One region of the Rhodoferax sp. GW822-FHT04A08 genome, then DNA from elsewhere that is predicted to be linked to it. Evidence: predicted binding sites of a transcription regulator. Region 1 holds the regulator's gene; each other region holds the start of a gene.

Region 1 (9,883 bases):
GGCCGAACCTTTTCCCGACACTGGGCTGGCGACTGCCCCGCTCTATGACGAGCCGTTCTACGCAGCCGTGCCCATGAACCACCCGCTGGCAACCAAGCAAAGCGTGTCGGCACAGGAGCTCAAGAGCGAGACCATGCTGCTATTGGGCAATGGCCATTGCTTTCGCGACCACGTGCTGGAGGTATGCCCGGAGTTTGCCCGCTTCTCCAGCGACGCCGAAGGCATACGCAAGAGTTTCGAGGGTTCCAGCCTGGAAACCATCAAGCACATGGTGGCAGCCGGCATGGGCATCACACTGGTGCCGCGCCTGAGCGTACCGCGCGAGGCACTGGAATCCAAGAAGCGCCGCCATGAAGACGCCTTTGTAAAGTACCTCCCTGTCACCGATGACAAAGGCGGCCCGCCGCCCACACGACGCGTGGTGCTGGCGTGGCGGCGCAGTTTTACCCGTTATGAAGCCATTGCAGAGTTGCGCAACGCAATCTATGCCTGTGAATTGCCAGGAGTGACCCGTCTATCGTGAGTGCGCGTTTTGCCTTGTATCTGGATCTGATCCGTTGGAACCGGCCCGCCGGCTGGCTTTTGTTGCTCTGGCCCTCTTTGTCCGCTCTCTGGATTGCCGCCGGTGGTTTTCCCGGCTGGCATCTGACCGCAGTGTTTGTGCTGGGCACCATCCTGATGCGCAGTGCGGGCTGTTGTGTCAACGATGTAGCCGATCGCAACTTTGACCGCCATGTCAAACGCACGGCGAACAGACCCGTGACCAGCGGCAAGGTCTCCGTACCGGAGGCGCTGACGGTGGGTGCCGTGCTGGCGTTGCTGGCCTTCGGGTTGGTGCTCACTACCAATACAACCACAGTGGCCTGGTCGTTTGCTGCAATGGCGGTAACGTTGATATACCCCTATGCCAAGCGCTATGTCTCGATGCCGCAAGCAGTGCTGGGTATTGCCTTCAGCTTTGGCATTCCCATGGCCTTTGCCGCGGTGCAGTCGCAAGTGCCTTTGCTGGCCTGGGTGCTGCTCGTTGGCAACTTGTTCTGGGTATTGGCATATGACACCGAGTACGCCATGGTGGACCGCGATGACGACCTGCGCATCGGCATGAAGACATCGGCCATTACTTTGGGGCGTTGGGATGTGGTTGCGGTGCTGTCCTTTTATCTGGTGCAGCTGGCCATCTGGTCCTGGGCGATTGTTCCGCAACCGCGTGCCTGGGCCTGGTGGCTCGGGGTGTTGGTCGTGCTGGCGCAGGTGGTGTGGCACGGCGCGCTGATCAAGGACCGTACCCGGGAAGGCTGCTTCAAGGCATTCCGCGCCAACCATTGGGTGGGATTCACATTGTTTGCCGCCATTGCGCTGGGGTTTGCCTGAGGCTGGCGGGTCATTTACCGCACAAAAAGCAAAAGGCCCGAACTGTTACAGGTTCGGGCCTTTTGCTTGAGGCCCCGGTAGGGGCTCCATCGCCGCTTGCGACGGCGCAACGCAGAATTACTTGGCGCTAAGGCACTCTTTCATGAAGGCCTTGCGCTCGTCGCCTTTGAGCGCCTTGGTCTTGGCGTCGGCGTTGCAAGTCTTCATCTTGTCTTGCTGGGTGGCTGGCTTGGCAGGTTCTTCTTTCTTGGCGCTTAGGCACTCTTTCATGAATGCTTTGCGCTCGTCACCCTTGAGTTCTTTTGCCTTGGGGTCTGCATTGCAGGTCTTCATCTTGTTTTGCTGATCGGACGCTGCATGGGCTACGCCCACGGTCAATGCCATACCCAAAGCCAGGAGAGTCAAAATTTTCTTCATCGTTGTTCCTCAAAAAGGTTGGGCAGGAGGCCTGCCAATACGTCGGAATCCGGGGGGATTCCAGCACATAACGTAGGGTTTTGCAAACCCGTTGACCAGCAAAACACGGATAAAAAGCCCCCCGCTTAAAATCAGCGGCTATGTTGTCTGTAAAAAACGAACTCTTGCTGGCGCTTTCCGCCTGTCTTGAAAACCTCTCTGCTGGCGCTGGTGCCAAAGCAGCCTTTGAATCCCCCAAAGTGGCGGCCCATGGCGACTTTGCCACCACGGCGGCCATGCAACTGGCCAAACCGCTCAAGCGCAATCCGCGCCAACTGGCCGAAGACCTGTGTGCTGCACTGCGCGCCCAACCGGCTTTTGAGCGCTGGGTGGATGCGGTGGAGATCGCCGGGCCGGGCTTTATCAATATCCGCCTCAAGCCTGCTGCCAAGCAGGAAGTAGTGCGCGAGGTACTGGGCCAAGGCCAGCAGTTTGGCAAGCAGTCGTCCAACGGCCAGCGCATGCTGGTGGAGTTTGTGTCGGCCAACCCCACGGGGCCGTTGCACGTGGGCCATGGCCGTCAGGCCGCGCTGGGCGATGCCATCTGCAATCTGTTCGAGACGCAGGGCTGGGACGTGTACCGCGAGTTCTATTACAACGACGCCGGCGTGCAGATCAACACCCTGGCCGCCAGCACCCATTTGCGTGCGCAGGGATTCAAACCCGGTGACGCCGAGTGGCCCTGCGGGGAGAATGCCGCCGCCTACAACGGTGACTACATTGCCGATATTGCGGCTGACTTTCTGGCGGGCAAGACCGTCCAGTCGGACGACCGTAGCTTTACCGCCAGCGGCGATGTGAACGATGTGGACGGCATGCGCCAGTTTGCCGTGGCCTATCTGCGCCACGAGCAGGATCTGGATTTGCAGGCCTTTGCGGTCCGCTTTGACAACTACTACCTGGAAAGCAGCCTCTACACCAGCGGCCGTGTGGACGCCGCCGTGAAGAAGCTGCAGGAAGCCGGCAAGACCTACGAGAAGGACGGCGCGCTCTGGCTCAAGTCCACCGACTATGGTGACGACAAGGACCGGGTTATGCGCAAGCAGGACGGCAGTTACACCTACTTTGTGCCGGATGTGGCCTACCACATCGCCAAGTGGGAGCGCGGCTTTACCAAGGTCGTCAATATCCAGGGCACCGACCACCACGGCACCATTGCCCGCGTGCGCGCCGGTCTGCAGGCCGCCAATGTGGGCATTCCCCAGGGCTACCCGGACTATGTCTTGCACACCATGGTGCGCGTGGTACGCGGTGGCGAAGAGGTCAAGATCTCCAAGCGCGCCGGCAGCTATGTGACCCTGCGTGACCTGATTGAATGGACCAGCAAGGATGCGGTGCGCTTCTTCCTGCTCAGCCGCAAGCCGGACACCGAGTACACCTTTGACGTGGACCTCGCGGTACAGAAGAACAACGACAACCCGGTCTACTACGTGCAGTACGCCCACGCCCGCATCTGCTCGGTGTTGACGGCCTGGGGTGGTGATGTAGCCAGCCTGGCGCAGGTGGATTTGTCGGCTCTTACCAGTCCGCAGGCCCAGGCCCTGATGCTGTTGCTGGCCAAGTACCCCGAGATGCTCACCGCTGCGGCTGTGGACTTTGCGCCGCACGACGTCACGTTCTATCTGCGTGAGCTCGCCGCGTGCTACCACAGCTATTACGATGCCGAGCGCATCCTGGTGGATGACGAGGCCGTCAAGCTGGCGCGCCTGGCGCTCGTGGCCGCTACCGCACAGGTGTTGCACAATGGGCTGGCTGTGCTGGGCGTGAGTGCTCCACAGAAGATGTAATTTCTTTCAAGAGACCAAAAGGCATGAAGCAACAGCGCGGCGGAACCATTCTGGGTTTCATTATTGGTGTGGTGGTGGGCTTGGCCGTGGCACTGGCAGTGGCGGTGTACGTCACCAAGGTGCCCGTTCCCTTCATGAACAAGGGCCAGACCCGCAGTGCCGACCAGGACGCGGAAGAGGCCAAGAAGAACAAGGACTGGGACCCCAACGCGCCCCTGTATGGCAAGAACCCAGTCAAGCCGCCGCAGCCCGCGGCTTCAGGCCCCGTCACGCCGGCGGCTCCGGTCGCCAGTGCCCCTGCAGCACCGACCAAACCCGAAGCCAAGGCGCCGGATGCCAAAGCCAGCGATGCCAAGGCCGCAGATGCCAAGAAGCCCGAAGCCAAGGCCGCGGCTTCAGCAGACCCGATCGGTGAATTGGCCAAGGCCAAGACTGCGGCAGCGGATGCCGAGCCCTTTGTTTATTGGGTGCAGGTGGGCGCCTACCGCACGGCAGAAGATGCAGAGAGCCAGCGCGCCAAGCTGTCGCTCAGCGGCATCGAAACCAAGATATCGGAGCGTGAGCAGTCCGGGCGCACGGTGTACCGCGTGCGGGTGGGGCCTTTCGATAAGAAGGAGGATGGCGAGAAGACCAAGGAAAAGCTGGACAAGGCTGGTCTGGATACCGCCCTGGTCCGGGTGCAGCGTTAACGCTTCTTTACCTGGGTGAGATAACCTTTGTCTGATGGACAGACCATAGATTCGAACAAGACTGGAGTGATATGAAACGTCGTGATTTTTCCCTGCTGGCCGGCGGTGCTGCCGTGGCTTCAACCACCTTGTGGAGTGCTGCGGCCCATGCCGATGCTGCCAAGCCCGAGGCTGGGACGGACTACCTGGTGGTGGACCCGCGCGCACCGGTAGAGGCGCCTGCAGGCAAGATAGAAGTGGTGGAATTCTTCTGGTACAGCTGCCCGCACTGCAACGCGTTCGAGCCCATGCTGGAAGGCTGGATCAAGCAGCTGCCAAAGGACGTAGCCTTCCGCCGCGTGCCCGTTGCCTTCCGCGATGACTTCGTGCCGCAGCAGCGTCTGTTCTACGCCCTGGACGCCATGGGCCTGGTGGACAAGCTGCACGCCAAGGTCTTTGCTGCCATCCACGTGGAAAAGCAGGATTTATCCAAGGCGCCCGCCATTCTGGCGTGGGTGGGCAAGCAGGGCGTGGACGTTGCAAAGTTCACCGAACAATTCAACTCCTTCAGCGTTGCCGCCAAGGCAAGCAAGGGAACGCAATTGCAGAACAGCTACAAGGTCGAAGGCGTGCCCGCTCTGGGTGTGGCCGGCCGTTTTTACGTGGACGGTTCTCTGGCCAAGGGCATGGACAAGGCTATCAAGGTCGTTGAAGCCCTGGCTGCGACAGTGCGCAGCGGCAAATAGGAAAACCCTGAGGCCGGGTCCACGGTTGCGGGTGACAAGTGACGTATCCCCGAACTAGAATGATTGCAATATCAATCACTCAGCGGGGCATACGCCATGTCGGATTCCAAGTTCAGGCTTATTACAAGAAGTGACTTTGACGGCCTGGTATGCGCCGTCTTGCTCAAAGAGCTGAACCTGATTGATGACATCAAGTTCGTCCATCCCAAGGATATGCAGGATGGCAAGATCGAGGTCACCAGCCGCGATATCACCACCAATCTCCCCTACGTCCCGGGGGTGCACCTGTCGTTTGACCACCATGCGTCAGAGACCTTGCGCAACGATGTTGCCGCCAACCATGTGATCCACCCGGATGCGCCATCGGCTGCGCGGGTGGTGTTTGAACATTACGGTGGCACCGCCCAGTTTGGCGCGCGCTTCAATGAAATGATGGAGGCCGTCGACAAGGGTGACTCCGCCCAGTTCAGTGTTGATGAAATCCTCAACCCTACTGGCTGGGTGCTGCTGAATTACCTGATGGATTCGCGTACCGGCTTGGGCCGATTCCGCGAGTTCCGGGTCAGCAACTACCAGCTGATGATGGATCTGATCGACTACTGCCGCACCCATGGCATTGACGACATACTGAAGCTGCCCGACGTGATGGAGCGGGTGGAGTTGTATTTCGAGCATGCCCAGAAGGCCAAAGCCCAGCTGCAGCTGTGTTCCACGGTCCACAACAACGTGGTGGTGTTGGACCTGCGCCACGAAGACACCATCTACGCGGTGAACCGCTTCATGGTGTATGCGTTGTTTCCCCAGACCAATGTGTCCATCCATGTGATGTGGGGCGTGCAAAAGCAAAACACCGTCTGCGCGGTGGGCAAATCCATCACCAACCGGACCTCGCGCATCAATATCGGTGCCTTGATGCTGGTGTACGGTGGGGGTGGCCATGAAAATGCTGGAACCTGCCAAGTGCCCAATGAGCGGGCCGATACCGTGGTCAAAGAGCTGGTTTCCCGCATCAACACCGTAGGTTGAACTTCTGCGGGTAATCCCGCACACACGATTCAATTTTCGTCAAGGCATAAAACATGCCATGCGCTCGCTACAATGGCCGTGCGCACTGTGTGCAAGTTTCGTGCCTTTATGAAAAAACACATTCTTTTCTCGTTGGTGATTGCTACGCTGCTGTTTGCAGCCGGTGGCGTGCGCGCCGAAAAAGCCGACCAGAAAAAGCCCATGAACATCGAGGCCGACGCGCTACGCTATGACGACCTCAAGCAGGTCAGCGTATTCACCGGCAAGGTGGTGCTGACCAAGGGAACCATCGTGATCCGCGCAGATCGGCTGGATGTGCGCCAGGATCCTGACGGATATCAATTTGGCGTTGCCACCGGTTCCGCAGACAAGCTGGCCTTCTACCGGCAGAAGCGCGAAGCACTGGACGAGTTCATCGAGGGGGAGGGCGAAACCATCACCTATGACGGCAAGGCCGATACCGTGACCTTCACCGGCAAAGCGCAGTTGCGCCGACTGCGTGGCGCCACGTTGGCCGATGAAATCACCGGCGGTGTCATCGTTTATGAAAATCTCACCGACCTGTTCACGGTCGATGGTGCCGCCAACACCAAGGGACCGACTGGCGCCCTGGGAACCGGTCGCGTGCGGGTCATGCTGACCCCCAAGCCCGAAGCCAGTGCTCCGGCGCCTGCCGCAACCCCGTTGCCGCTCAAACCATCCGCGACCCTGGGGGGGGCCGCCAAGTGAGTGGTTTTGCTGCGGGGAACTTGACGGCGCAACATCTGCAAAAGTCCTATGGCAAGCGCCAAGTGGTCAAGGACGTGTCCCTGACCGTGCGTACGGGCGAAGTGGTGGGCCTGCTGGGCCCCAACGGCGCTGGCAAGACCACCTCGTTCTACATCATCGTGGGGTTGCTGCGCGCCAGCGGGGGTGACATCTCCATCGATGGCAATTCGATCGAGTCCATGCCCATACACCGGCGCGCGCGTCTGGGGCTGGGCTACCTGCCGCAGGAAGCCTCGATTTTTCGCAAGCTCAACGTGGAAGACAACGTGCGCGCTGTGCTGGAACTGCAGCGCGACGAAGACGGCACTCCATTGCGCAGCGCGGAGATCGAGAAGCGGCTGACCAATCTGCTGCAGGAATTGCGGGTCGAGCACTTGCGCGAGTCTCCGGCGCTGGCCTTGTCGGGCGGTGAGCGGCGGCGCGTGGAAATTGCCCGCGCGTTGGCTACCGGGCCGCGTTTCATCCTGCTGGACGAGCCGTTTGCCGGCATCGACCCGATTGCGGTGATCGAGATCCAGCGCATCATCAACTTCCTCAAGGCGCGCGGCATCGGGGTGCTCATCACCGACCACAATGTGCGCGAGACCCTGGGCATTTGCGACCACGCCTACATCATCAGTGATGGCCGCGTGCTGGCCGAAGGCACGCCTTCGGAAATTGTCGACAACCCCGAGGTACGCCGCGTGTACCTTGGCGAAAACTTCAAGATGTAATGAAGCAAGGTCTCTCATTACGCGTCTCCCAGCATCTGGCGCTTACTCCCCAGTTGCAGCAGTCGATCCGTCTGCTGCAGCTCTCCACGCTCGAACTGAGCCAGGAAGTGGAGCAGATGCTGGACGAGAACCCTTTTCTGGAACTGGGTGAGGACCATGCCGAGCGGGAAGAGTTCGGCATCGCACAGGCGGATACGCCGGTCAGTGAAGGCGACAAAGATGTGGAGTTTTCCGCCACCATGCCCGACCTGGGCAGCAGCATCGTGGCCTCCACCAGCAGTGATGAAGACAACAGTCCCCTGAGCGGGGACGAAGGCATCGACTGGGAAGGCGACGGCACCACCGAAATGACCCCGGACGACGGCGAGTGGGGCGTCGAGGCCAAGGCCAGTACCAATAACCTCACTGGCGACGAAGACAAGGACGCCACCGAGCTGGCCCGCACGCAGGAGAGCTTGCAGGCCTTCCTGCATCGGCAGACACTGGGTTTGCGCCTGAGCGCCGAAGACGCTGCCGCGCTGCGTTTCCTGATCGAGTCGCTCAACGACGACGGCTATCTGGAAGAGCCGCTCGAGGACCTAGCCCGCACCTTGAACCCGCAGGATGAAGAGCAGTTGTACGACCTAGTGCACCATTTCTCGGTAGCCCTGGGACTGCTGCAAAGCCTGGAGCCGGTTGGCGTCGGTGCCCGCAATTTGAGCGAGTGCCTCAGTCTGCAATTGAAAGCTCTGCTGCGCAATCCGGATCTGGAAGACGAAGAGCGCGAGCAACTGGAAGTGGCCCTGCGCATTTGCCAGCAGCCCATGGAATTGCTGGCGCGCCGTGACATCAAGCGGCTGGTGCAGCTGGGCGTGGGCAGCGATGCCCTGGTGCGCGAGGCCATAGCGCTGATTGCGCGGCTGGAACCCAAGCCGGGGCGGCGCTTTGTCGACGTGGAGCGCAACATCGTGGTGCCCGACGTGCTGGTGGTGCCGGTGACCAACGCCAACAAGGCGGCTGCACCCAAGTTCCGCGTCATGCTCAATCCCGATGTGATGCCGCGCCTCAAGGTGCATGACATCTACGCCAATGTGCTGCGCAACCACCGGGGCGGTAAGGACAGCGCCAGCCACGCCGCTCTACAGCAACGCCTGCAGGAAGCGCGCTGGTTCATCAAGAATATCCAGCAGCGCTTTGACACCATCCTGCGCGTGAGCACGGCGATTGTGGAGCGGCAGAAGAGCTTCTTCACCCATGGCGAATTGGCCATGCGCCCGCTGGTGCTGCGTGAGATCGCCGACGAACTGGGCTTGCACGAGTCCACCATCAGCCGCGTGACCACCGCCAAGTACATGGCAACGCCTTTTGGCACCTTTGAGCTGAAGTACTTCTTCGGCTCCGGCCTGGGCACTGAGTCCGGCGGCAATGCGTCCAGCACCGCGGTGCGTGCACTCATCAAGCAGTTCATCAGCGCCGAAAGTGCCAAGAAGCCGCTGTCAGACAACCAGATATCCGAGATGCTCAAGGAGCAGGGTATTGAATGTGCCCGGCGCACTGTGGCCAAATACCGCGAGGGGCTGAAGATCGCCCCCGCATCCCTGCGCAAGGCGCTATGAACCAACTGCAACTCTTTCTTCCCTGCGCCGCCGGTGTGGAGGATTACCTCGCGCCCGAAATCCTGCGCATCACCGGCCTGCCGCCCGGCTGCATCACCAAGCAGCGTGGTGGTGTGGCCGTGCGCACCTCCTTCACGGACGCCATGCGCCTGAACCTGTATTGCCGCCTAGCACAGCGCGTGCTGGTGCTGGTGTCGTACACCGAATACCGCAACGAGCAGGACTTGTACCGCGCCGCCATGGCGGTGCCGTGGGAGCGCTGGTTCACACCGCGCGAGACCATCAAGATCGAGGTCACCGCCCAGCACAGTCCTTTGACATCGCTGAACTTTGCTGCACTCAAGGTCAAGGATGCCGTCTGCGACCGCTTCCGCGAGACTTCGGGGGGCGTGCGTCCTGATGTCAACACCCAGTGGCCCGATGTGCGCATCTATGCCCACCTCACCACTGACAGCTGCTCGCTCTACATTGACACGTCCGGTGAGCCATTGTTCAAGCGGGGCTGGCGCGAGGACAAGGGCGATGCGCCGTTGAAAGAGACCTTGGCCGCCGCCATGATTGCCGCCAGCGGCTGGGCCGATGGTGACGACGACCTGGCGCCTTTGTACGACCCCTGCTGCGGCAGTGGCACCATTGCCATCGAAGCCGCGCAGATTGCCTGCAATATTGCGGCGGGCTCGTTGCGCCGCTTTGCCTTCGAGAAGTTTGTGCCCTTCCAGCCCAAGGTCTGGCAGGCCATGAAGCAGGAAGCGG
Region 2 (9,883 bases), on a different contig from region 1:
ACAAGCGAAGTGACGCAGTTGGTGGGGCTCCTGCCTGGCGAGCCCCGTGTTGCCTACTTGCAGGCATTGCTGGCAGAGCAGGACAACCGGCCTGTGGACGCACGAACTGCGTTGAAGGAAGTGGTCAACCTGATTGACCCGGTTCCACCTGACTATCTGCGCTACCGCCCGCAGTTGCTGATGCTCAACGGACTGGCGCACTATGGTCTGAACGAAAGAGAAAAGGCCAAACAGTATCTGGAAGCATTTCAAAAAGTCCAGGGCAACAGCGCGGCGACCAAGATCTTGGCGCAGATCTATTTGTCCGAGCCCAATATCGATCGTGCCATTGAGGTGTTGGAAACCTATTTGAAGGCGCAACCCACCGACAGCCAAGCCATGACCATGCTGGGTTCTGCGTTGATGGTGAAGGGACAAAACGCGCGCGCCACTACGCTCATGAAAAAGGCTTTGCAGACGCAAGACGCACCGGGACTGCGCACGGTGCTGGGCATGAGTCTGATCCGCAGTGGCCAATCCGGCAGTGGCATCAGTGAACTTGAATCAGCCTACAAGAAGAACCCCAAACAAACCGGAGCGGCAACCGCATTGCTTAACATGTACTTGAAGGCGGGCCAGACCGCCAAAGCGATTGCCGTTGCCGAAGATCTTGTCAAGCAACAGCCCACCAACGCGGAATTCTTCAATTTGCTGGGCATGGCCCGCGGGCAGTCCAGAAACTATCCGGCTGCCCGTACTGCCTTCGAGCAATCGCTGAAGCTTGTCAGCACCTATATTCCCCCAAGCCTGAATCTGGCACGTCTTGACATTGCGACCAAAGCCTACGATGCGGCTACAAAGCGGCTCAATGACGTTCTGAAAGTGGACCCGCGCAATGCCGAAGCCATGGCAGAGATGGCGATTATTTCGGAACGCACAGGAAAGCTTCCCGAAGCACAACGCTGGCTGGAGAAGGCGGTCGATGTATCGGGGCCCAAGGAACAGCGTTGGAACCTGGCACTTTCTGACTTTCATTTACGCAATGCCAATGCCTCAGCTGCCCTGGATGCTGCCAAGAGTGCATCTGCAAAGGGTCCCGAAGAACTCTCCGTTCTGATGGCTTACGCAAAGGCCCAATTGGCAGTCGGTGATATCGCCGCAGCCAAGAACCTGCTCATGACAGCCACCAAATTGGCGGATTACGATCCGGCGAAGCAAGTCCAAATAGCCATGCTTCAGCTCGCCGCCAACAACCTTCCAGGAGCCTCTTACAGTTTGGATAAGGCGCTTTCCGGTCAGGCGGATTTTTTGCCCGCCCAAGCGCTTATGGCAGAAGTCGATTTGCGCCAAGGAGACCAGGCCAAGGCGGAGAAGCGCGCCCGCGAAATCATTGCATCCCAGCCCAAACGAGCCGTTGGCTACAGCCTGCTGGGCGACATATCGATGGCGCGCGGGCAAAAAGCGGCTGCACTGGACAACTACCGCAAGGCCCACCAACTTGAACCCTCCACAGAAACCTTGCTGCGACTGTCGCGCGCCATGGGGGATCAGGATGGCGGCAAGGCAGCAGCCCAACTGGCGGAGCAATGGACCAAGACACACCCCAAGGACATCATTTCCCAGAAGGCACTGGCCGATGGTTACGCCCGATCCGGTAACCTGCCGCAGGCCCGCCTGGCCTACGAAAGGGTATTGAAATTGGATCCAGACGACGCAGAGGCACTTAACAATCTGGCCAATATTCTCTTGTTGCTCAATGACTCTGGAGCCATCAAGATCGCGGAACAGGCTGTGGCGAAAAATCCTGGTAATGCTGGAACGATAGATACCCTGGGTTGGATCTTGTTCAAGAATGGCCAGCCGGACAGGGCTTTGCAGCTCCTCCGCGATGCGCGCTTGAGGCAACCCGGAAATCCGGAAATCGCTTACCATTTGGCGGCAGCATTGGCGCAAGCTGGACGCAAAGCGGAGGCAAAGGCGGAGCTGGAATCGGCACTCAGGTCGGGTAGTTCGTTTGACGGAGCGGACCAGGCGAAGACGCTGCTCAAATCATTGAATTGATAATTTCGACAAAGTGATGTCGGCGGTTTTTACATTTCATCAAAGATTCCACTTTGACAAATCGTAACTTATTGATTTTAAATGATTTTAATTGTTGGCTCGAATATTGCTGGAATTGCATGAATAGGGTGGCAGGTTAATCTATTTGACGCCTGACCTGAATTGCACGGAGAACATGATGAAGCGAAATATCTACTTGGCAATTGCGATCGCGATCGGCACCTGCGGTGCATCCGCATGGGCGAGTTCAACGTGGTCTCAAAATCTGGTCGCTGATTGCACATCGAGCGCTGCAAGCCAAGCCTGCAGCGGAAGCCCCGCCGTGTCGCTGAGTGGCTGGTCTACAGGCTCGGGCACCATTACCAACCCGACGGCTGGCAGCTCCTTTGCTGCGGCAACGGTATACAACTATGGCAGTTCCTACGGCTTGGGCGTGGTTGCCAGCAATGAGTCTGCATCCGCTACTGGCCCCCATGCAACGGACAACATCAATGGCATCGATGCCATGCTATTGAGCTTCAGCAATGGTCCAGTGAACTTGTCCAGTGTGAGTATTGGATGGAACGGTACTGACAATGGCACCTCACCCTATAACGATTCCGATTTGTCCATCCTGGCCTGGACCGGCAGCACAACTCCTCCCACCATGGCTGGCGCCAGCTTAAGCGGATTGCTGTCCTCTGGCTGGAGCCTGATTGGCAATTTCAGTAACGTGGGCGCCCAAGCTGGCAATACCGCAACCAGCAGCAACACCTCCACCTACTCAAGCTACTGGCTAATCAGCGCTTACAGTACCTCCTATGGCCCAACAAGCACCAATGGTCAAACCCTGGACCAGGGCAATGACGCGTTCAAGCTCCTGTCGGTAGCCGGAAATACTTGTGCCGGCACGGTGAGCGGGTCCCAGTGCAACCCCAACAAGACTCCAGAGCCTGGTTCGGTGGCCCTGTTGGGAGCCGGTCTGTTGGGCCTAATTGCCTCGCGTCGCCGTTTTTCCAAGCGTTGATCAGCCGGTTGTGGGCCTAGCCCCGCCAGCACCTCCGGGTGCCCAGCACCATGCAAAATAAAACCCACTGTCCGATTACGGAAGTGGGTTTTTTTATTGGGGCGCTACTGGAGTAACTCTTGGTGCCGCTTGTCGGATTCGAACTGACGACCTACCGCTTACAAGGCGGTTGCTCTACCAACTGAGCTAAAGCGGCACGGGGTGTATTCTACCCTAGCGTGCAGCGGCGAAATGCCGACGCACTACATGAATTTACTTCACACGCGTGAGTGACGGCCTGCCACTCCCACCTGGGCGTGGAGCCTCAGGTGGTGGCGTGTCGGACTGGCTGGTATCAGACGCTTTTTCTACTGCCACTGGGGCCTCGGACAAAGTCCCGGATTCAGTAGCCGAGGTGCTTGCCAGCAATGGGAACGCCATGCCCTGTCCATTCTCCCGTGCATAGATGGCAAGCACATGATCCACCGGCACCAGAATGTCGCGCGCCACACCACCAAAGCGGCCCTTGAACTCAATGTAGTCATTGCCCAGCTTCAAGGCACTGGTGGCGTCAAAGCTGATGTTCAGGACAATTTCGCCATCACGCACGTACTCTGTAGGAACCCGCACGGACTCGTCCACCAAGACCGCGATGAACGGAGTAAAGCCGTTGTCCGTACACCATTCGTACAAAGCACGAATCAGGTACGGGCGCGTGGAGTTCGAGTCTTTGGCGTCAATCATGTCTGAACTGCAATTACTTGCGCATGACTTTTTCAGAAGGTGTCAGCGCTTCAATGTAGGCCGGGCGAGAGAACACGCGCTCTGCATACTTGAGCAGCGGTGCCGCGTTCTTGCTGAGGTCGATACCGTAGTAATCCAGGCGCCAGAGTAGCGGAGCAATGGCAACGTCCAGCATCGAGAAGTTATCGCCCAGCATGTACTTGTTCTTCATGAACACGGGGGCCAACTGGGTCAGGCGGTCACGGATATGGGCGCGGGCCTTTTCCAGGGCCTTCTCATTTCCTTTGGACGCACGGGCTTCCAGCGTGGATACATGCACGAACAATTCTTTTTCAAAGTTCAGCAGGAACAGGCGAACACGCGCGCGGTCCACTGGATCTCCGGGCATGAGCTGAGGATGCGGGAAGCGCTCGTCAATGTACTCATTGATGATGTTGGACTCATACAGAATCAGGTCACGCTCGACCAGAATCGGCACTTGCCCATAAGGGTTCATGACGCTGATGTCTTCGGGCTTGTTGTACAAGTCCACGTCACGGATCTCGAAGTCCATGCCCTTTTCAAACAACACAAAGCGGCAGCGGTGGGAAAAGGGGCAGGTTGTTCCTGAATACAGAACCATCATGACAAGAGACTCCTAAAAATTAAAAAGAGTGGGCTGCCAAATGCGAGCCCACTCTCCAATGTCCTGACGCTTTGAACGACAGGACTTGACTGTGAATTACTTGACTTCTTTCCAGAAGGCCGCATTCATGCGCCAGGTAAACAGCGTCAGCACACACAAGAACAGCAAGACCCACACTCCCACTCGAACACGGGTGTTTTGTGCAGGCTCTGCCATCCATTGCAGGTAGTTCACCAGATCACCCACGGTCTGGTCGTATTGTTCCGGGGTCATAGTTCCAGGAGTGACCTGTTCCCAGCCCTTGAAGACGTGCACTTCCTTGCCATGCTCTTCAACGGTTTCATAGATTGGAACACGCTTGCCCTGGAGCTGCCACAGCACATGGGGCATACCCACATTGGGGAAAGCCAGATTGTTCCAGCCTGTGGGCTTGGCGTCGTCGGCATAGAAGGTACGCATGTAGGTATAGAGGTAATCAGCACCCGTACCTTGCCCTTGGGCAGAACGTGAACGCGCCAGCACCGTCAGATCGGGCGGATTGGCACCGAACCACTCCTTGGCCTGCTTGGGATCAATGGCCGACTTCATGGTTTCACCCACTTTGTCGGTGGTGAACAGCAGGTTGTCCTTGATCTGTTGCTCCGTCAGTCCAATGTCTCTCAGACGGTTGTAGCGCATGAAGGCGGCCGAATGGCAGTTCAGGCAATAGTTCACGAAGATCTTGGCACCATTTTGCAGAGCGGCTAAGTCATTGGTCTTGACGGGCGCCTTGTCCCAGGCAATGCCGCCCGTGTTGGCTTGCACACCCAGGCTGACGCCGAGGGCCATGAGCAGAGATACGAGTACTTTTTTCATTGTGTTTGTTTCCATCTCAGTGGGCAACAAAGTTGACACGTGTTGGCACCGGTTTGGGTTCACCGATGCGACTCCACCAGGGCATCAGAATGAAGAAGCCGAAATAGAACAGCGTGCCGATTTGCGAAACGCGCTCGCCCACGGGGGATGGAGGTTGGGTACCCAGCCAAGCCAGAATCACGAAAACCACCACGAACACAGCGTACAAATACTTGTGCCAGCTGGCGCGATACCGGATGGACTTGACCGGGCTGTGGTCCAGCCAAGGCAGGAAGAACAGAATCACGACGGCACCGCCCATGACCACCACGCCCCAGAACTTGGCGTCGGTGGAGAGCATCATGGCAACCACAGCTGCAGCAACCACGGCGATAACCGGCTTGAATACCTTGGGCAGCTTGGCCTTGAAGATGCCAAACAGTGCGCCACCGATCACACAAGCGATCAGGACGTACATCATTTCGCTGGTGATGGCACGCAGCATCGAGTAGAACGGCGTGAAGTACCAGACCGGCGCAATGTGCAGCGGCGTCTTGAACGGATCGGCCGGAATGAAGTTGTTGTATTCGAGGAAGTAACCACCAAACTCGGGGGCAAAGAAGATGATGGCGGAGAACACCATCAGGAACATGCTGACACCGAAGATGTCATGCACTGTGTAGTACGGATGGAATGGAATGCCATCCAACGGGTGACCGGCGGCATCACGCGGTGCGTCGGGGCCCTTGATTTCAATACCGTCGGGATTGTTGGAGCCCACGTCGTGCAAGGCCAGCAAGTGAGCAACCACTAGGCCCAGCAGCACCAGCGGCACGGCGATCACATGGAAGCTGAAGAAGCGGTTCAAAGTGGCATCGCCAACTACGTAATCACCACGAATCAGCAGAGCTAGGTCGGGGCCGACAAACGGCACGGCGGAGAACAGATTCACGATCACCTGAGCGCCCCAGTAGGACATTTGTCCCCAGGGAAGCAAGTAGCCCATGAAGGCTTCGGCCATCAGGCACAGGAAGATCGCGCAACCAAAGATCCACACCAGCTCACGCGGTTTGCGGTAGCTGCCGTACATCAGGCCACGGAACATGTGCAGGTAGACAACAATGAAGAACGCGGAAGCGCCTGTGGAGTGCATGTAGCGGATCAACCAGCCCCATGGCACATCACGCATGATGTACTCAACGGAGCCGAACGCCAGCGCGGCATCAGGCTTGTAGTGCATGACCAGGAAAATACCGGTCACGATTTGGATCACCAGCACCAGCAGCGAGAGCGAGCCGAAGATGTACCAGAAGTTGAAGTTCTTCGGAGCGTAGTACTCCGACATGTGCACCTTGTAGGCATCAAACGCGGTCGGGAAGCGGTTTTCAAACCAGTTGGTGAGCTTGGCGCCCGCCGATGCGTTGGGAGAAATTTCCTTGAATGTCGCCATGTTTTGAGTCCTCAGGCTTTCTTGTCTTCGCCGATCAGCAGCTTACTGTCGGACAGGTACATGTGCGGCGGCACTTCCAGGTTGTCAGGTGCGGGCTTGTTCTTGAAGACTCGGCCAGCCAGATCGAAGGTGGAGCCATGGCAGGGGCAGAGGAAGCCACCCTTCCAGTCATCCGGCAGGGAAGGCTGGGCACCGGGCTGGAACTTGTCAGACGGAGAGCAGCCCAGATGGGTGCAGATTCCGACTGCGACGAATACGTCCGGCTTGATGGAACGGCCTTCGTTAAGTGCGTATTCGGGGGTCTGTTCACCGCGCTTGCGCTCGGATTTGGGGTCTGCCAGCAGAGGATCGAGCTTGGGCAGTTCGGCAATTTGCTCAGGTGTGCGACGCATGATCCACACGGGCTTGCCGCGCCATTCCACGGTGATTTTTTCGCCAGGCTTGATGGCTGCAATGTCCACTTCGACAGCTGCGCCAGCGGCTTTGGCGCGTTCTGATGGCTGGAAAGTGCTGACAAACGGTATCGCGGTAGCAATACCGCCCACTGCACCAGCACAGCCGGAAGCAATCATCCAAGTCCGCTTACTGGCGTCGATCGATTTGGTGTCGACTAGGGTTTCACTCATGAGAATCCTCGATGAACTTCACAACTAAGGGCAAACTCCGATTGTAGCTGACCGTAAAGGGCCAACGACCCTGGGCTGGATCAATGGTTGTTGCCAATCACGACGTCTCTGCGACACTACAGCTCTGTCTTAATTGAATGAGGAGTTTTTCATGGCAATGTTGCAAGAATTCAAGGAGTTTGCAATCAAGGGCAACGCGGTAGATCTAGCCGTCGGTGTGATTATTGGCGGCGCATTCGGAAAAATCGTGGATTCCATTGTGGGCGACCTGATCATGCCTTTGGTGAGCGCCGTAGTGGGCAAAGTGGATTTTTCCAACCTGTTTGTCACCTTGGGTACCGTACCTGCTGGAACCGACATGACCCTGGCTGCCATCAAGAAGGCGGGGGTACCGGTATTTGCTTACGGCAGTTTCATTACCATCGCAGTGAACTTTGCCATCCTGGCTTTCATCGTCTTCATGATGGTCAAGCAGCTCAACCGCCTGAAGAAGGCCGAACCCGCTGCGGAGGCAGCCCCTCCGCCAGTTGCAGAGGACGTTTTACTCCTGCGCGAAATCCGCGATAGCCTCAGGAAGTAAGCAGCGCACGCGCCATCCGTACCGCCTCGATCAGGCTGGACGGGTCGGCAATTCCGCGTCCGGCAATATCGAACGCGGTACCGTGGTCTGGGCTGGTACGCACCAGCGGCAAGCCCAGCGTCACATTCACCCCTTTCTCCACACCCAGGTATTTGACCGGAATCAGGCCCTGGTCGTGGTACATGGCCACTACGACGTCAAACTCCGCATCCAGTCCCGGCTTCTTGCGGGCCCGCATGAACACCGTATCCGGCGCCCATGGACCACTGAGCAGACAACCCTGCGCGCGTGCCATTTGCATGGCGGGCACGATGACATCCAGTTCCTCGCGCCCGAACAGTCCACCCTCTCCCGCATGGGGGTTGAGTCCTGCAACCGCCATGCGTGGTGCCCTTCTCAGAACGCGGCCGAGTGACGCATGCGTGATGAGCAAGGTCTGCAAGACGTTTTCCACCGTCACCGCCGCAATAGCCTCACGCAAGGATACGTGAATGGAAACCAGCACGGTGCGCAGCTCATCATTGGCCAGCATCATGCGCACCGGGACCTCCGACACGGGCTTCCCCAGATGCCCTGCCGCCACGGCTTGCAGCATTTCCGTATGCCCCGGAAACTGGTCAAACGGGGTGCCGGCGGCGTGCAGTGCCTCCTTGTGCAGAGGCGCAGTCACCAAGGCCGCAACGTCGCCGCGAATCGCCGCCTCTGCGGCCTGCATCACGCATCGTCCTGCAAATGCCCCGGCAACTGCGTGCACTCTGCCCATAGGCAGATCGGGCAACACGTCCCCAGCCTGCAATACCGGTACACAGTGTGATGGAACTTCCGTCAACTCTTGCGGGCTGGCAATGTGCGCAACCGGATGCGGCACGCCGCCGGGCTGCACCAGCCGAAACGCGCGACGCATGCTGCCAACGTCGCCCCAGACAAAGCAGTCCTGCAGAAGATCGGGGCGCTGCAGGTAGGCTTTGGCGATGATTTCGGGGCCTATGCCTGCGGCATCTCCCATCGTGATGGCAATGGGCTTGTGTTCAACGTGGGTTGTCATGCAGGGTTGTCTATGTCAATGAATACATGCTCCAACCCCAGGCCATAGGCCACATGAGCAGCCAGTGCTGGGGCTCCATAGCGTTCGCTGGCATGATGACCGCAGGCGATGAAGCTCACACCGCATTCACGCGCCAGATGTGCCTGCGGTTCGGAAATCTCTCCAGTTACGAAGACATCGGCCCCGGCGGCAATGGCCGGCTCAAAATAGCCCTGTGCGCCGCCCGTGCACCAGGCTACGCGTCGCATGGGCCCGCTTTTACCATCCACCAGCGTGACACTTCGACCCAGCACCAACTGGATATGTTCGGCCAGCGCCTTGGGGCTGGCCATGATGGATTGGGATGCTTCACCCAAGCAACCCAGTTGCTGCTCGCCAAAACATTCCTGTACTGCAAAGCCGAGTTTCAAGCCCAACTGCGCGTTGTTGCCCCATTCCGGATGCGCATCCAATGGCAGGTGGTATGCAAAAAGATTGATGTTGTGCTGCAAAAGCAGGCCCAGTCTGTGGCGCAACCAACCTGTCACACGTCCGTCATACCCCCGCCAGAACAATCCATGGTGAACAAAGAGAGCATCAGCACCTTCATTGACTGCGGCCTCTATCAGCGCCAGGCTGGCAGTCACGCCGGACACGATCTTGCGAATCTCCTGTTTCCCCTCCACCTGCAGGCCGTTGGGGCAATAGTCCTTGAAACGCTCGGGCTGCAGCAAGGTGTCAAAGGTATCCAGAAGCTGTTGGCGTTCAATCATGGTGTCAGTCGCTGTCCTTATCGGCACGGGACTCCATTGTGGGGGACGCCACGGGCTCCAGCGCACAATCACAGCCAGAGCCTGCCGCAATCCACCGCGCGACCGTTCGGGCACGAAGACGCGCAAAGCTTGACCTCTGCAGGCCGGACAGCCCCTCCACCGCATGTTCCCCCGATTGCACAGATGTTCCCAGCGCGCCGCA
Region 3 (9,883 bases), on a different contig from region 1:
CGTTACGCCGTGGCAGCCAGGATTCATGCGCCCTGGCGCGTAACGGCAAGTGCCACGCCGCCGTTTCACAGTGCCGTTACGCTGCAAGCCGCACCACGCCTAGCTTCCAGAAGGTTGTAACGGCATAACGGATGAAACGGCTGCCAAAGCGTGGGAAATTGAATTGGCGTGACACTGGCAATTGCAGCCCCAATTGCAGGCGACCACTGTATGCGCGATATAGGTTCCTAAGGAAATGTTCCTAAGGGATTGCCCCTTAGGAAGGGTCCCTAGGAACAACTCCTTAGGGAACATGCCTAAGGGATGGTTCCTAAGGGATGTGTCCTATAGGGAACCGCAATGGGTATCTGATGGCGCGCGCCTAAGGCAACGTACAAAGCTTGCGAAAGGTATGTCTGCACAGGGCTCCAATGGAGCCCCCCACATTGGAGACGTCCCCACTGGGACGGTGCCCAATGGAGGGCTGCAAAGAGCGTTTAGCTCGTGGGCAACTTCAAAACGTACAAACGCTGGTTGCCGTGGTCAGGAACGCGGATGGAGTGTGAAGAATCGACCTTGGAGGGAATCAATATGCCCTGCGCCTTCAGGGCGCGAATGGCACGCGTGAGGTTCAGGCCCCGGCAGAACTCGGTCTTGAATACCTCAGGAGGAACCAAGTACTCGCGCCCTTCATCTGGAACGTCACGGAAGTACCCCAGGCGATTCAGGATACGGGAGTAGTCATCGCCCTTGATGTTCTGGAACCGTCCTGCACCATGGGTTTGCAATATCTCGGTGACTTGCTGGGCAATTTTGCGGTCCTCTTGGTCGCCAATGCCGCCATAGCTTTCCAGCCATGCATCAAAACAGCGTTTGGCTGCCATTTGGGACTCTTCAGGCTGCCAGCCTGTCAAATTGAGTTCGGTTGCCAGTTCGCCAGCCACTGCCACTAACGCAAATCGTTTGGCAACGCGTATGACTTGCCCGGATGCGCCTGCTGGTGCCCAAAGAGAAGTCAGACGGGCACATTCCTGTTTCAAGTGTTGCTCAAACTTCGCCCGGTTGGCAACCACAGCGCTAAGCCATGCCTCGCCAACTGCGCCATGGTGCGCGTCGCATGCCGCACTGACGGCACCAATGTATTCTGCTGCGCTGGTGAATTCATGAAGATCTTCAACAATGCCCATGCTGTGTCCTGCATCAGCCTCAATGTCGGCCAAGCGGATTTCCTGGCCTACAGTGACCTTCTTATTGGCCATTGCCATGATTTCCGACAGAGAGGCTTCTCCTGCACTGAGGAACAACAGACGCCATTCTGATATGGCTTGTGCGTCTCCCTGTTTGCTGGAGCGGGCCTTGCCCTTGCCATTGGCAAGCATGTAGGCCACATCTCCGGCGGTCTGAGGGTCAAGTTGACCAATTTCATCCAATAGCAGGAGGTGATCGTTTCGCAAGGCCGCAATTCCCTCCAATCCGTTGGAGGTGGCGCGCCAGGTGCCAACAAACTCTTTCGGCGCAGACCAAACAGAAGCGGCAATCTTCAGCGCGGTCGATTTGCCTGACGAGGATGAGCCGCGCAAGTGGAAACCACCGGAGAGTTCGCCGCTTGGGTGGAGGAGGGGAGCAGCAAGCGCAACTGCAACGGAAAACACCAAGCGGGAGTTGCCAGCGATCAGAAAACCAATGTGCGCCTTCCATTGGTCAACATCTGCTTTTACTGCCCAGGTGCATGATGTGGCATCTGGTCCCTGGTACAAAACGGATTCGTCACTGGCACCAATGGTCTTTTGGGCCGTGACGTAAACATCGCCATGCCAGCCAAGGCGACTGGCGCAACGCACACGCGCATCAATGGGAAAGAGTTTGATGTAGGTTGCCAGCATTTCGCGGGCTTTGCGGGACTGGTGGATATGCAAGCCCCCGCGTGCCAGCTCCTTGCGCATTTCCTGGCCGTCCCCTTCGAGCGAAGACAAGGCGACAGTGAGACGATGCAGCTTGCCGTCATCGTCGTGCCATTGCAGCAAGCGTCCCCATTCGCCGCTCTTTTGGTCGCGGGTCTTAGCGATGACAGCAAGCGGGGAGCAAATCTCCAAGAGATCGAAATCGTCACCACGTTTTTTATCGTGGACAAACGTTACGCCACTATGGTCGAGAACGAAATGCCCGCCAACGTAGTCAAAGGACTTGCTGTAGGCATCTTTGGGGTCACTCATAGCCATGACCCTTACATGGACTCGAACAGAGGAGAGCGGGAAGCTTCCAAGCGTTTTACAAGCGCTTGGATTTCGGCGTTGGTCTTTCCGGCAATGCGTGCGAGGTTGATGGCGTCGATCTCATGAGCGGGCCAGCCGACAGAGCGAAGGCCCAGGCTTACGGGTTTGGTGAACAGTCCTTGCTGGACACGCAGGTAGACCGTGGAGCGCGATGCGCCGGTGAGAGACTTGACTTCTGGAAGTCGCAGGATTTTGTGGGCCATGTTGAAACCGCTTTGGGCTTTGTGGAACATGGGCCGCATTGAAAAACGCAACCGCTCGCAGAAACAGATGAAACATTCCACCCGTTTCTAGGCTTATCGGGCTGGAACCCGCATGGATATTGACTCTAAAGGAGTGTCGTATTCATTCTGACTTACGCCGACCCGTAGCAAGTGTTTCGGGCCGCAGCATGGTTGCAATGCGCTTTGCCGCGATTTCTGTGGCCCCTTCAATTTGCAACAACCAACTGATGACTTGCTCATTGGTGGGTGCTGTACTTGGGTCCAAAGGGTTGTAGTTCTTCCAAAACTTGTCGGCTGCCAGTGCCAAAAGCAGCAACTCTTTGGTTTGATGACTCCCCCAAGGCCATTGCAAGTTCCCAGGAGACAAGTTCCCTGCAGTCCACGGAAATTCTGAAGGAATCGGGTGTTTGATGGTCCCTAGCCAACCAGCAAAGGTCTGCATCGAAATCTTTCGGTGCAGAAGTCCTGCCTTTGGGTCAGCTTCGAGATTCAAGAGCCCACTGCCAACGGCGCCCTTGGCCAATTCCAAGAGGTCATTAACGGACGCTGGGACGGGTTTGTTGAGTGTGTCTAAGCCAGACGCAGCTGGGAACCCGTAGGGTTCAAAGTTGGACGGGTCAACATCGCAGGCTAAACAGGCAGCTTGCCAGAGTTCAAGAAACCTTTCCGTGTGCCACTTGTCCCATTTGGCCGGAAAACAACTCCATAAATTTCCGGGGAAGGTCGATGCGTGATTTTGGTCTGGCATGCGTAGTCACTAACCTCAGTCAATTGCTCCGGGGATATCATACGGGCAGCATCGCCGCGAAAGCGGTATTCCGATGAGTTCACCCGTTTGGGGGATGTTCAGCCCAAGCCCGACGGTCACAATGACCTGGAATCGACATCTAAAGCCAACCTTTCTGTTTTCCTGTTGAGGATGAATCCCATGAGTTTTCGTTTGATATTTGCATTTTTCGTTTCATCATTGGTCGCAACATCAACTGTCGCGGGAGTTTATTCAGACACAATGGGGAAGTGCTTAGTTAGCTCGACTACCGATCAAGATAAAGCGGTTCTGGTCAAATGGATGTTCTCGGAAATGGCCCTACACCCAGCTATCGTAAGCATGACGGTCGTGACACCTGCACAGCGGAATGAGTTAAATAAACTGGCGGGCCAGTTGTTCAATAAACTACTTACTGTTGACTGTAAAAAAGAGAGCAGCGAGGCCATTCGTTACGAAGGACCGGCTGCAATGCAGTCAAGCTTTCAACTATTGGGCCAGGTTGCTGTTGCCTCTTTGATGAACCATCCTGCGGTTGCAGCCGGATTCAATGAATTTGGAAAATATATGGACCTAAAGGCGATTGGCGAGTTGTCACATGGCAACTGAGGAGTCGACCTCCAGCCAGTATCAGGATTCTGCTTGGCCGCGGAAGCAGTCATTCACCTATATCACCCCATTGAGTGATGCTTGACCTGAAACTCGGTGTCAAAATGCGATGAAACTTGGTGTAAGACTTATGCGAAAAATGCGTTCATATTTATTGCTATTTCTCGCCATCTCATGGGTTAGCGTGGCTAGCGCGCAAGGATGTGACATTGTTTACGGTTCGAATTGGGCATTTCTTTCATCGTCGCCACCTGGATGGAGTTCGAACTGTGGCTCCATGGCTTTGGAAGGAACTGTATTCACGTTGACACCAACGGACTTGCCTAAAGACCAACTGGATGGGCTAATTTACGTCACAGTTAGTAAAAAAGGTTTCCCGACTCTGCATCAATTTGCAGTTGATGAGCAAGAGAGATTCAAAGCAGAATCTTCGAAATTGGTAGTTGAAAGCATTGCAAAGGACCAAACATCAGATAGCGCAAAGCGCGAGCTTGTACATGTATCTGGTGCATCAGACGGACGAGAAGAATTGGTCTGCTACGTTGAGGGGCCAACCGCTTACTACATCATTGTATTAACCGCAAAATCTGGTGTAGAGCTCGGTAAATACCGAGAAGCCTATAAAGCGTACATTGACAGCTTTGTAACAATGTCGAAGGAGTAAGCTCCTTAGCCGCGATTGCAGACATACAAGACACCCCTCCAATTTGCCAATTTGATTGGCAAGTTACGATAAGCTTGGGATGGACCGAGTCAATTTAATAGGCCTCCTATGCAGTTGCGAATTCGTCGGCGTCACTTTTGGCTTGCGCTGAACATCGTGGGCGCATGCATCTACCTTTGGAGTGCTTCGTCACTATGGGTTCGCCTCGGTGAGGATGGCGAACCAGGAGGGCCGGGTGACGCTTTCGTGTGGTTGTTTACTGTCGTCCCAATCTTGATTGCCTTCACTGGCTTGAATTTGGTTGTATTACTCACAATCTTTCACCGCATTGCCGGTAAGCACCAGAAATTGACCGCCCTCGCGCTGTGGGTGGCTGTCGCAGCAGTGTGGACAGGAGTGTTTGAATATGACCAGCATAGGTCAGTTAGGCACATCAATGCGGAGTTCTCACTTGCAGACAAGCACCCTGTTGGCAACCACTACGACCGACCTGTGAATCTATGAATAGTCGCCAGCTTTCAACGTTTCCGGCTTCGGTTTGGCCGCGATTGCAGTCATTCGACTGGCTCCCCCAATTGGGGAATTTCAAAAAATTAAGAAGTTGACCGTGCAACTATTTCAAAGAACTCTCTCTTTGCTCGTCCCCCTGATTTGCTGTGCGCTTTGGGGTTGCGGAACTGTCAGGCCATCCACAGCCACGCTGCGACCTGCGACAGACCGGAATGGTTATGAATTGGAGATTGTCGCAATGCGACGAAATATTCCCAATATCCATACTTTAGCGCTAGATACTTATTCCGAAAGTACTATTCTGGTTCTTGATTCAGCCGAGTCTGAAATTGACGGGAAAAATATCAGAATCAAGTCACACGGGAATCTCGCTAGGCCTACCGGGAAGGTTCTTCTTTCTAACGGAAAAGTCACGATTCAACTTCAGATACCACGCCTGGATTCAAGTACCAATGAAGTAAAGTTTAATGACTTCAGCCTCAATGGAACTTACTTATTGTTGCAATAGCACCCTCGGTGCTCGTGGCGATTGCAATTGGGGGGACTTACCAGAAGCCCGGCCGTATCTTGGCAAGGCTCTCGCAACCTTTAGGGTGTTCTCATCAGCTTTGGAGCGCCAGAAATGGCAAGTAACAGCCCACAGCTGCCGGTCACGACCGGCTGGAATGGGCTGGTAGCGGTCTTTGTCGAACCTCAAAGCAGACACTCAATAGAGACTTAAAGTTTGAATTCGGGGGCCGCCAGCTGTGGTACGTTGGAATGCTATTTAGCTATCATTTTGGCCTAAAGGTGAACACTTGTTGAGTTCGCACCCGTACAGGAATGCCATTCTTAAGCGCCGGCGAAAATTTCCATCTCATTACTGAATCAAGGACCACTGCGGCAAGCTCCGGCGGCGGTGCGCCCAACACTATCGGATCGCAAATAGACCCATTAACATCGATAATAAACCGTATACGGACGCTTGCATCCGTTTTGAGATCTCGTTGGCTTATTGGGTATCCGGGTAGGTGAGATTCCAATAGCTTCGGGGGAACATCGAATCCTTCGGAAGCAAAAGGTTGTTCTGAATCAATGATCTCCGCGTGATGTAGTTCCGCGTCACTTTTGTTTTGAAGAGCGCCAGTCCTACCAATTTGATATCTAGACGAATCTGATGCGCATCCGCATGCAAGTGCTACCGTAATGAAGGATGCGATAACTATTTTCATGAAGGCTAATGTTTGACGTGAGGAGCCGCGAAGGGAATCTACAAGCACAGCTTGTAGGCGATCCCTCTCGGCGGAATTGTTGGGTGGCGGGCAACTTTGAGATTGGATTTTCATTCTTTGTATGAGCAAGCGAACCGGATTCACTTGGAGGAAATTCAAAAACCCATCGCTCCATTCCGCCTGCCTCGCTAGCTGCAAATAGCTTATTTTTGCGTGAATATCAGGAATCGCGGCGAACCGGCGGTACACCTTCATTGACATTTTTCCATCGGCAGCGGGCTGGAAGCCGACTTTGCCGGCGCCCAAAAGCGGTCGTTGGCCTGCAAGGTCAGAGGGCCTGGGAAACAAAATGTGGATTGCCGGACGTGACCCATCACCAGTTTGCAGGCGTCCTCTAGAGCATGCGCGCTGTTTCAGCCAAGAACTCATGACAGCCAGTTTCATCTATGAAGATTCGAAAGTGGTGTAAATGCGCATAGGCTTTCGTCGAAGACTTGTCAGCTTTAAGGTGCGCCGCCAATTCCTTACTATTTGGAACCTCTGCAACTTTGAAATAGAAGCCGGAAATCCAGTCGGAATCGCATGCGTACAACGCTGTGTAGCGATGCCAACGCACTCTTGTGAATTTGATACAAATCGGTGGCATTCCGAAGACGTGCAAGGTCAATTCCGCGTCGCCATTCGCCATGCTTAGTTCGCAGCGCTCGTATTCACCAGTGTCGAAGGGTGGCAACTCAATGGGAATAGAGGAATTTGTCATCTGTCCTTCTCAATATGTCTCAATGGAAGACGGTCGCGGTCATGCAGGCAGTTACTTTAGAAGACCGCTTTCGCGGCGAAGCCGCATTCTCTCGCATTCACAGTATGTTAAACATTGCCGTACAAGATTGACTAGGTGGTTCAAACGGGAGGCAGCCAAAGGAACAGTTCAACGCGTCACGGAAAAGTGGGGGTATTTTTGGGGGTATTTAAAAATAGCATGAACTCAGTTTTCAATGCTGTAGCGGGTTTCAAAGAAACATCTGGATGACGCCTGCCGCCAGATAGTTAGCATTCATTCGGGTTTCAAGAGGGTTGTTCCAGCAACCCGCCCAAAAACCCACCCAACGGAAAAGCGATTGCAGTGCAATCGCTTTTTTCGTTTGTGCGTTGTGTTTTTGTAAAACCGAGGAGCCAGCCCGGCTCGTATTAAGCGGCTGCGGCCACCTCAGCAGCTTTCAAGCCCACTTGCGTTTCATCGATGGTTTCCATGATCCCGAATTCCATCAGCATGTCTTCGAGCTGATCCATGGTGATGGGGGTGGGAATGGTGCCATTGCCGGCGTTGTTGTGCACCTTGCTGGCCAGGGTTCGGTACTCTTCGGCCTGCTTGGATTCAGGCGCATATTCGATCACGGTCATGCGGCGCAGTTCGGCGTGCTGCACGATGTTGTCGCGTGGCACGAAGTGGATCAGCCTGGAGCCCAGCATACCGGCCAAGGCTTCAGCCAGTTCGTATTCCTTGTCGGTCTGGCGCTCATTACAGACTAGGCCACCCAGGCGCACGCCACCGGAATTGGCGTACTTCAGAACACCTTTGGAGATGTTGTTGGCAGCGTACATGGCCATCATTTCACCGGACATGACGATGTAGATTTCCTGCGCCTTGTTTTCGCGGATGGGCATGGCAAAGCCGCCGCACACCACGTCACCCAGCACGTCGTAGGACACGTAGTCCATTCCGTCATAGGCGCCGTTTTCTTCGAGGAAGTTGATCGAGGTGATCACGCCACGGCCAGCGCAGCCCACACCGGGCTCAGGACCACCGGACTCCACGCAGCGAATGTTTTTGTAACCCACTTTCATCACGTCCTCGAGCTCCAAGTCCTCCACAGAGCCGGCTTCCGCAGCCAGGGACAGAATGGTGTCCTGGGCCTTTGCGTGCAGGATCAGGCGGGTGGAGTCAGCCTTGGGGTCGCAGCCGACGATGAGAATCTTCTGGCCCAGATCGCTCAGCGCGGCCAGGGTGTTTTGAGAGGTGGTTGATTTACCGATACCACCTTTGCCATAGAAGGCGATTTGCCGAAGTTTAGCCATTGGGATGATCCATTCAGAGAGGTTGAAGAACAAGGTTGCGTAGCCACGACCATGTCAGCCTGACGTGTCTGCGACTCTCGTTAGAAGGACCACGATTCGGCAGGACTTTTGTCCGCGCAACTTCCTAACCGCACCTTCCGTGCCATGTTTTTTCCATCGTCGCGGAATTGGCCAACAGGTCACCCTCACTCCGGCATAGATTGAGCAATCAAGGCTCCTTGGCGAGTGGCGGCGGCCATGTATCACTCGGGAAATGCGACTCTTCGAAGTGAAGCCGAAGCGCCCAGACAAAACACCAAATGCAGCAAGGTGCAGCGGCATTTGCCAACAATCTAAACAATCGTTGTCTTCATTGCTACGCGGTGATGTAGTCAACGTCACATACTTCGAGCAACTGCGCGCGTCGCCTTGAAATACCTCAATCGGGTTGAGGCCTTCGTCAGTGGTCCTGGCTAACCTATTTGGTCACTGCGTTCTTCGTCAGGGCTTTCAACGCGCGGATCCGCTCATCGCGCTGGGCCATGCACTCGATCAGCCCGTGCAGCAGGCGAATGCTGTTCTCCGGAATGGCTTCAAAATGAAATCCGACATGCCCGTATTGGTTGCCCTGGGTGGCCGCGACTCGCGCCATGCAGCCGAAGTGGGCTTCACCCAGTAGCAAGACGCAGTAAAAGGACTTGCCCTCGGCCCCCAGGAAGACGGGCAGCTGCCACTCGTCACACTGAATGCCGAAACCCGACATGCTGACGTCTTTGAGTTCGCAGGTTTCTCCAATGGTCAGTCCGAGATTGAACCAGACTGCCGCGCGGTCTATAGGCGCGTGGCGGGAGTCTGCTCTGCGATTAGGCGCCTGGACGTAAACGGTTGCTTTGGATTCGCTGGGTGGCAAGGCTATCTCCGTGGCAGTATGGATACCCAGTTTAATCCGGCGTACAGGCTATTTTGTGCTTTGCACCATTTTCATTGCGGTTGCAATCAACGTGGACACTTCGCTCATATTGCCGGGAATGATGAGAGTGGTGGTGGCGTCGGCTGCGACCTTGCTATAGGCCTCCACCGCCTTTTCCGCAACCTTGAGCTGCACCGCCTGTTCACCGCCAGGTTGGCGGATGGCGGCAGCAATGCGTTCGATCGCCTGTGCGGTGGCGTCCGCCACTGCCGTGATGGATGCGGCCTGGCCCTGGGCCTGATTGATGGCGGCCTGTTTCTCGCCTTCGGAGCGGGCGATGAAGGCTTCGCGTTCGCCGGTGGCGATGTTGATCTGCTCCTGGCGGCGCCCCTCAGACGCGGCAATCAGGGCACGCTTTTCACGCTCGGCGGTGATCTGGGCCTGCATGGCATGCAGGATTTCCTTAGGCGGCGTCAGGTCCTTGATTTCATAGCGCAAGACCTTCACGCCCCAGTTCAGCGCCGCCTCGTCAATGGCCGCTACCACCTGGGCGTTGATGATGTCACGCTCTTCAAACGTCTTGTCGAGCTCCAGCTTGCCGATGACCGAACGCAGACTGGTCTGCGCCAGCTGGGATATGGCCACGATGTAATTGCTTGAGCCATAACTGGCCCGCATGGCG

Evidence for each region. The regulator sigma-54, encoded in region 1, starts transcription at its own class of promoters, with help from an activator protein. The targets are predictions, from matches to a motif close to TGGCANGNAANCTGCTTT.
Region 2: the regulator sigma-54 is predicted to act here: its motif matches at 2,136-2,153, upstream of xdp1 (exosortase-dependent surface protein XDP1).
Region 3: the regulator sigma-54 is predicted to act here: its motif matches at 8,440-8,457, upstream of nifH (nitrogenase iron protein).

The regions. Positions count from the first base shown of each region.
Region 1 covers NZ_JBXAMW010000013.1:29,494-39,376, reverse strand. The annotation lists gene AC1RMF_RS20575 (LysR substrate-binding domain-containing protein) at 1-523, shown strand, start outside; gene ubiA (4-hydroxybenzoate octaprenyltransferase) at 517-1,371, shown strand; gene AC1RMF_RS20565 (PsiF family protein) at 1,489-1,788, opposite strand; gene argS (arginine--tRNA ligase) at 1,929-3,614, shown strand; gene AC1RMF_RS20555 (SPOR domain-containing protein) at 3,638-4,303, shown strand; gene AC1RMF_RS20550 (thiol:disulfide interchange protein DsbA/DsbL) at 4,375-5,028, shown strand; gene AC1RMF_RS20545 (exopolyphosphatase) at 5,125-6,054, shown strand; gene lptA (lipopolysaccharide transport periplasmic protein LptA) at 6,163-6,783, shown strand; gene lptB (LPS export ABC transporter ATP-binding protein) at 6,753-7,535, shown strand; gene AC1RMF_RS20530 (RNA polymerase factor sigma-54) at 7,535-9,130, shown strand; gene AC1RMF_RS20525 (THUMP domain-containing class I SAM-dependent RNA methyltransferase) at 9,127-9,883, shown strand, end outside.
Region 2 covers NZ_JBXAMW010000006.1:112,864-122,746, reverse strand. The annotation lists gene prsT (XrtA/PEP-CTERM system TPR-repeat protein PrsT) at 1-2,040, shown strand, start outside; gene xdp1 (exosortase-dependent surface protein XDP1) at 2,216-3,046, shown strand; tRNA gene AC1RMF_RS13780 (tRNA-Thr) at 3,167-3,242, opposite strand; gene AC1RMF_RS13775 (ClpXP protease specificity-enhancing factor) at 3,299-3,769, opposite strand; gene AC1RMF_RS13770 (glutathione S-transferase N-terminal domain-containing protein) at 3,783-4,394, opposite strand; gene AC1RMF_RS13765 (cytochrome c1) at 4,491-5,249, opposite strand; gene AC1RMF_RS13760 (cytochrome b) at 5,266-6,678, opposite strand; gene petA (ubiquinol-cytochrome c reductase iron-sulfur subunit) at 6,690-7,304, opposite strand; gene mscL (large conductance mechanosensitive channel protein MscL) at 7,456-7,884, shown strand; gene pdxA (4-hydroxythreonine-4-phosphate dehydrogenase PdxA) at 7,874-8,929, opposite strand; gene AC1RMF_RS13740 (Nif3-like dinuclear metal center hexameric protein) at 8,926-9,681, opposite strand.
Region 3 covers NZ_JBXAMW010000003.1:117,148-127,030, forward strand. The annotation lists gene AC1RMF_RS07730 (DUF927 domain-containing protein) at 477-2,192, opposite strand; gene AC1RMF_RS07735 (helix-turn-helix transcriptional regulator) at 2,204-2,455, opposite strand; gene AC1RMF_RS07740 (hypothetical protein) at 2,598-3,224, opposite strand; gene AC1RMF_RS07745 (hypothetical protein) at 3,405-3,851, shown strand; gene AC1RMF_RS07750 (hypothetical protein) at 4,129-4,515, shown strand; gene AC1RMF_RS07755 (energy transducer TonB) at 5,799-6,491, opposite strand; gene AC1RMF_RS07760 (hypothetical protein) at 6,631-6,996, opposite strand; gene nifH (nitrogenase iron protein) at 7,425-8,312, opposite strand; gene AC1RMF_RS07770 (PilZ domain-containing protein) at 8,770-9,201, opposite strand; gene AC1RMF_RS07775 (SPFH domain-containing protein) at 9,250-9,883, opposite strand, start outside.